2 regions of the Undibacterium sp. GW821-FHT11B02 genome follow, and region 2 is predicted to be linked to the other one. Evidence: riboswitches for the same ligand, from Rfam matches in the RefSeq annotation. Region 2 holds a riboswitch; the other holds the start of a gene.

Region 1 (3,414 bases), on a different contig from region 2:
AGACCCGCTCATCCAGCATGTAAGCAGCCGGCACATGTGCTTCCAGCATGGCAGGCAATTGTGGCAGTTGAGTTATGCTGCGCAAACCCGTTAATGGTTGGGGATAGCTATCTATCACCATACCAACGGCATTGTCCCCTTTGTCCAATATCAGGAACAATTTATTAGGTGTAATGTCCGCCCTGCGACCAGCCAAAACCAGACTCAGGTCAAATATCGGCACCAGATTACCGCGCAGGTTGATCAAACCCAGCAAAAACGCAGCCGCCCCTGGCAAGGGGGCAAGTGCCTGTGCCCGTATCACTTCGCTGCCCACTTCGGCCCTGACCAGCAGATTCAAGTTGGCAAGACGATAGCCATACCGTTTTCGCTCCACCACCGGCGCAGCCTCGTTCCACAGCAAATCACCCGGCGGGGTGAAACGCTGCAAGGCCATACCCGGTGGCAGCCATTCCTTGGCTGGTCCATTGTTGCCGCTGGAAAGTGTGCTCATGATGCGTCTCTTCAAAAAATTCAGGCAGCGATCTTGAGCTGATCAATAATCTGGTCAGCGGTATAGGGCTTGGAGACATAGCCTTTTGCCCCTTGTAGCTGACCCCAGATACGGTCGGCCTTTTGCGATTTGCTACTGACAAAGACGATAGGGATACCTTTGGTTGCCGGATCCTGACTCAGACTGCGGCAAGCTTCGTAGCCATCCATCTCAGGCATAACGATGTCGAGGAAAATGATGGATGGTTTTTCTGCCTTGGCTTTTTCCAGCGTTTCCTTGCCGCTTGAGGCCGTCACTACCATGTATCCGGCATCTGCCAGAATGGATTTGATATTAGCCAATTCGGCCATGGAATCGTCAACGACGAGGGCTTTCTTCATGCTCATGATCTGCTCCAGAGATTTTACTTACATTGCCAGAACCGTTCGGATGAACGGGATGTTGAAACAGGGATTGCTTCAGGTCCCCAAGGCCAGGCCAGAGGTTTTTTCCATTGCAAAAGGGACGTCGCCAGCAGTTAAACTCTTCTCCACCACGGCGCGGAACTTGACATGCTCCACAGGTTTGGTCAGGTAGCTGCTGCAACCCGAGAGCGATCCGCGAATACGGTCGAAAGGAGAAGATTTGCTGGTCAGCATAATGACCGGCGTACGCTTGGTTTGAGGGTGACGGCGTATGATTTTACAAATCTCATAACCATCTGCCCCTGGCATGACGATATCAAGAAAGATGATGTCGTATGTTTTTTTCTCCAGCATTTCCAGAGCTTGTTCACCTGTTTCTGCACAATCAGAAGCAATTTTCATGGAACGCAGTTCAAGATCAATTTTGATTCTTGCGGTCGGACTATCATCGACAATCAAAGCACGGTGACCCGTTTGCAACACAGAAGCCGCTGTCGGTCTTTGGACCAGAGGCTGGATAACTGCAGGAGTCATCTGTGTTGCTGCGTCAGAGACTACAACTTCCTGAACAGTCGAAGCTGGCATGGAAGACATAATGCGGTCCAGTTCATCTGCCACCTGATCCAGCAAAGCCAGCATTTTGGTTGGGACAAGTGGATGCAGTAGATGATATTTACCTGGTGTAGCCTGCCCGGCGTTCGAGATAAACACGGTGGCTGGTTCCGGGATATTCCGTGTCTCAATCAGGGCCTGTAATGCAGCACGGGCCTGACCATTATCAGGATCAAGAATCACGATGTCCGGATCAGCATCCTGGGCAGCATCAAACAGGGCATAAGAATGTTTACGCCCGCTTGCCATGGTTAAACTGAGTACGCTACGAACCAGACGCAGTTCGTATTCTGATAATCCAAAAACCCCGATAAGGACTTTTTTGGAAGCGCCGGAAAGCGCCATAGGATGACTGTTCATAAGCGACAAGCCTCTTAACGAAAAACCACATCTGCGGATTACGGTATCTGGCTGCCCTGCGATATCTTGCGAGGGCCCTCTAGTTTTGCGTCCCACTCTTTCGAGTGGTTTGCCCTTGTACAGGCATTGCTATTCTGTACTAGTCACTGCTGCCGGATGACCTAAAGTGTGATAAACAAAAACACCAGAGACACGACACCAACAGCCACTTTGTGGCTGCTGCGAGATCACTGTAGCTTAATTATTTGTAGCATTCAAGGAAAAATTTCACATTTTTTTACTTTTCATCTTTCCTTGCAAAATACATAAAATTTAGCACGATCGACAGATTTTTGAATATTTTGTTAACACTTCCTGCATACCCGATTCTATGCACTCCACTATCACCGCATGGCCTATGGACACTTCAAGAATGCCTGGTATAGCGAGAAATTTAGCAAGATTATCCAGATTCAGGTCATGCCCCGCATTCACACCCAAGCCTGCATCCTGAGCACGTTTGGCTGCTGCAATGAAGCCCTGGAAAATGGTCTCGCCATGTGCAGAGCCAAAATGCTCGGCATAGGGTTCGGTATATAGCTCGACACGGTCTGCACCCAGTTCTTTGGCCAGATGCAAATCCATGTTGTCATAATCAACAAACAGGCTGCTGCGGATACCCATGGCCTTGAGCTCAGCCAGTACCGGGCGTAAAAATTCTGCATCCTTACGCAAGTCCCAGCCATGGTCTGAAGTCAGTTGATCTGGCGCGTCTGGCACCAGCGTGCATTGCGCGGGTTTGTTTCGTTTCACCACATCCAGAAATTCTGGCGCAGGATAACCCTCAACATTCAATTCCACACCACGCGCCTTGCAAAGCGCACCCAGTGTTTCCACATCTGAGTAACGCGCATGTCTCTGGTCCTGACGCGGATGCAGGGTAATACCCTGCGCCCCCAGATCCAGGCAGCGGGCGGCAAAGGCCTGTACATCCGGATAATTACGACCACGCGAATTGCGCAGCAGGGCGATTTTATTGATGTTGATGGAGAGTACGGTCATGTTCTTAAAAGTGTCCGGTCAAAGTAATATCAAGTTTAAAAGCAAGTTTTATCCACTGGTAGATAAGGTCCATCATGAGCTCGCTGCTTTCAGCACGCAAGTAACACAAACGATGAATTTCCAGAATTATTTGTTATTGCTTCACTGGTTTGAGCGATTTTTCCAGGAAGTCTTCCAATTCCTTTAAAAAAATCAGTCTGTGATCATACATACTTAAGTAGTGGTCACCATTTTCCAGTCGGACGAAGCGATGTGGCGAACCCGCATCGGTCAGGGCAGCATCCATCATGACACTCTGTTCAAAACTGACGCTACGGTCTTGCATCCCGTGAACAAGAAGGACTGGTGCATGAATATTTTTTGCCAGAAAACGTGGCGACGTCGCCTTTAAACTGACCTTCTCTTCATCCAGAGAACCTACTTGCTTCTCAAACATGGCTTTACCGTTTTGATACTGGGATCTGTCCAGGCCAAACTCAAACAAATCAGAAACCCCAGCAAAAC
Region 2 (3,414 bases):
CCAGTGCAGTGGCGATGACAGTATAGGTGCCTGCAACTGGTGTTGCCCAGGTCACGATGCCGCTGCTATTGATGCTCATGCCACTCGGGTTCCCGCTCAATGTGTAAGTGAGCGGGTTATCTGCAGTAGCTGAAACAGTGAAACTCAATGCTGTACCGACCTGGCCACTGATGCTTGCTGATGTCACCGTAGGAGCGGTGACAACAACGGTACCAGCTAACGTGGTCAGTAAATTGTTAACGTTTGGCGTGCCAAGACCAGTCAGTTGATCATATCCAGTTTTTGTAGTGCATGTCGTGCACGTGCCATTGCTGCCTTTTGCGATATCCGCGAAAGCACTGGCGTAGCTGCCAGGTGTGGTCGCTATTTTGTTATACAGCACAGAATGAGGTGCACCAAGCACGGGTTTTCCCGCTTGTACGAGTGTCGCATTGGCAACGGCGACGATACCAGCCCATTGCGGTGTGGCCAGACTGGTACCACCTGCACTGACCCAGCTTACTGTGCTACTGCCGGGTGTCATGACGGCCACGTATTGACCAGTATTCGGATCTGCGTTCATGGAAACATCCGCCACACTCCTATGGCCGGGTGTTCCCATTCCTGGTACGGCATTGGTCTGGTAGCCTGGTGTTGCTGTATAAACGCTGACACCGCCACCGGTACTGGACCAGGCAACTTCTGTCCTTGTGCTGCCAGAGTAGGTAAGACTGGTGCCGCCTACTGCCAGTACGTTTGGTGAAACAGCTGGCCATTCTACGGCAGGGCCACTGTCACCGGTTGCCGCAAGATAAGTCATTTTCGCAGTGGCGAACGTGCTTTCAACACCAGCCGTCCAGCTGCCTTCGCTGGAACCAAAGCTCATTGACACTACTCCGGGGCCCATCGCATTTGCCAGCTTGATCCCCCCTAACAAATTATTCATGGATGAGTCAGTAGCTTCAATCAAGATGATGCGGGCCAACGGTGCCGTTGCATGTGCCCATTGCACGTCAAGCGCTATTTCCGTTGCCCAGCCAGAATCAAATGCCGGTGCAGTACTGGTCATGCCGCCATTCGTGGTGTTGTACACCACTGAAAATTCACAACTGCTGGCAGATGCTGCTGCCAAGGGCAAAGACGTAGTGGCAGCTATGGTTTTTACCGTACATGCGGGCAGGCCAAATTTTTGATTGAATGCTGTAAGCTCAGCCACAATATTTGGATCATGATTTGCATTGATAATATAGATCGTCTGTCCAGCACCTAGTTGCACTGCCTGACTCGTGGTCAAGCTGCTGGTGCTGGCTGGAAGTGCTGGCAAACCGTAGGCTGCCCTGATCTGTGCAGGTGTATAGGTGGATACTACGGTGGTACCCGCCATAGGTTGTGCATTACCAGCAACAGGAGGAGGTGCTAATTCTGGACGTGGCAGTGCGCGTATCGCACCAACGGTCAGGCCACGGCCACGCACACCTTGCCATTCGCGCGGTATGGCCTGCATGGCAGCAGGCGTGTGTGCAGATCTGCTGCCATCCATGGTATCAATATCGGCAGGCGCATCAAGTAATACAGGTGCCAAATGAAATGTAGGCGTGGTGGTTTGTGAAGCTATGTCGGGCGGCAGTACTGGTAACGCCACATCCAGAGTGGTCGTGCCTGTTGCTACCGGTGCTGGGGCGATGCTGGAACTGGCGCTTTGAGTACCGTCGCCGCCACAGGCGGTGAGCACGCTGGCGGCGATAACCAAATTCAGCCACGAGCGCAGCTTGAATTTGGTGAGAAGCTTGTTCTTGGTGGTTATCACGTGTGCACTCCGATATCAGCAGAGGGCTGTGATTCGACAGTGAATACGATGCGTCAGCGAGAAAAGCTTTAGCAATGACATCACCAGCAACCCCGCTACCATGGCGCATTTGCGCTGTAGGCCGGTGGCTTTGCGTCCTCGTCTTTCAACGAGTTTGCCCTCAATTTTGGGAAACAAAAAATAAAACAACAGTTTCAGGATATGAGAGTTTCTATCCAGGATAAAGCAGAAAAATGTCAATAATTGTTGAAATCATGTAGCTAAAACAAGTTTATATTTCTCTTTAACAACAAAAGCATGAGAACGCCTGGTTGATTGATTTTGAATGGATGAAAAAGTATTAATTTGTAAAATCAGTACATGTGTCGTTCTCACTATGGCAGCATGTGCCGGGCTGATTTGGGACGACGTTTTGTAAGCTCTGTTTATTTGAAAATGAAAAAATTACATATGAAACTTTCTTCGAAATTAAAAGCACAACAGTGGGCGAAAGAGCACGCTGTTAAATGAATTCCTGCAGCAGATGTGTGGATATTGTCACCAGAATTTATGTTGGCTAACGTACAGACTTAATGTGCCTCTGAGTACATATTAACCGTAGCGGTCAACTGAAAAGCTTCACAAACGTTGTAGTGGTGTAAGCGCTGCGAATGGTTGCAGTTGCTTAATGTAATGAAAATGGAGCGATCAATGAAACATATAACATACAAAAAAATCTTGCTTGCGGCCGCTAGCTGCGCCGCATTGCTCATGACGGTGCAGACTCAAGCGCAGAACGTTGGCGTGTCCGTTCAATTTGGGCAGCCTGGTTTTTACGGTCACGTGGATATTGGTAATTTTCCTCAGCCACAAGTTATTTATCGTGAGCCTCGTATCGTACAGCGCGTCACGGTTGAGCAGCCTCCTCTTTATTTGGTAGTGCCACCTGGCCACAGGAACAAATGGGAGAAAAATTGCTATCGCTATAATGCTTGCGACCGCCCGGTGTATTTTGTGCAGGAGAGTTGGTACAACACTCAGGTAGTGCCTCGCTATCGTGATGGTTATTACCGTGAACATGATGAAAGACGCGGTGACTATCGGCGCGGAGAAGAAAGACGTGATGAAAGACGCGATGATGACAGACGTGGCGATGATCATGGCCACGGACGCGGCAATGAACATGGTCGTGGACATGACAGGGATTAATCGTTGTTTGGTATGAAAATTCAAGGGCTGCGTTGCAGCCCTTGTTTATTATTGATGGCGATTGATGGTAGCGTAAGTCTTGATTAGGCAGTTTTAATACTGGTCAGTTTTTCTTTCCAAGCCTGAATCGCTACTTGCCAGAAAAAGGGAATATCCTCAACAGCCGATGTCAATTTCAAACCCAGAAATTGCGCTGCCGGTAAGAGGGCCTCGTATAAAACATCATTGTCACCACGGTCAAAAGCCAGCGCTCCTGTTTGCTTCGACAGTTTTTCACCAAGTGCATTGGTGACCACAGGCACGTGCAGATAAGATGGTGTGGGCAAACCCAGCAGGCGCTGCAAATAAATCTGCCTTGCGGTGGAATCGATGAGGTCGGCACCGCGTACCACGTGGGTGATATGCTGCTCTGCATCGTCGACAACGACGGCCAGTTGATA

Evidence for each region. A riboswitch is a leader RNA that binds a small molecule or an ion and turns the genes downstream of it on or off. The one in region 2 is predicted to bind cyclic di-GMP.
Region 1: it holds a riboswitch for cyclic di-GMP, as region 2 does, so the genes downstream of both, AC1RVX_RS26100 (response regulator) here and AC1RVX_RS09505 (putative Ig domain-containing protein) in region 2, are expected to answer to the same signal.

The regions. Positions count from the first base shown of each region.
Region 1 is NZ_JBXASD010000015.1:125,693-129,106, forward strand. Features, by position in the region: gene AC1RVX_RS26090 (chemotaxis protein CheW) at 1-493, opposite strand, end outside; gene AC1RVX_RS26095 (response regulator) at 514-879, opposite strand; gene AC1RVX_RS26100 (response regulator) at 952-1,869, opposite strand; cyclic di-GMP riboswitch class I at 1,909-1,993, opposite strand; gene AC1RVX_RS26105 (pyridoxine 5'-phosphate synthase) at 2,182-2,910, opposite strand; gene AC1RVX_RS26110 (S9 family peptidase) at 3,044-3,414, opposite strand, start outside.
Region 2 is NZ_JBXASD010000004.1:111,767-115,180, reverse strand. Features, by position in the region: gene AC1RVX_RS09505 (putative Ig domain-containing protein) at 1-1,786, opposite strand, end outside; cyclic di-GMP riboswitch class I at 1,869-1,955, opposite strand; gene AC1RVX_RS09500 (hypothetical protein) at 2,477-2,974, shown strand; gene gluQRS (tRNA glutamyl-Q(34) synthetase GluQRS) at 3,058-3,414, opposite strand, start outside.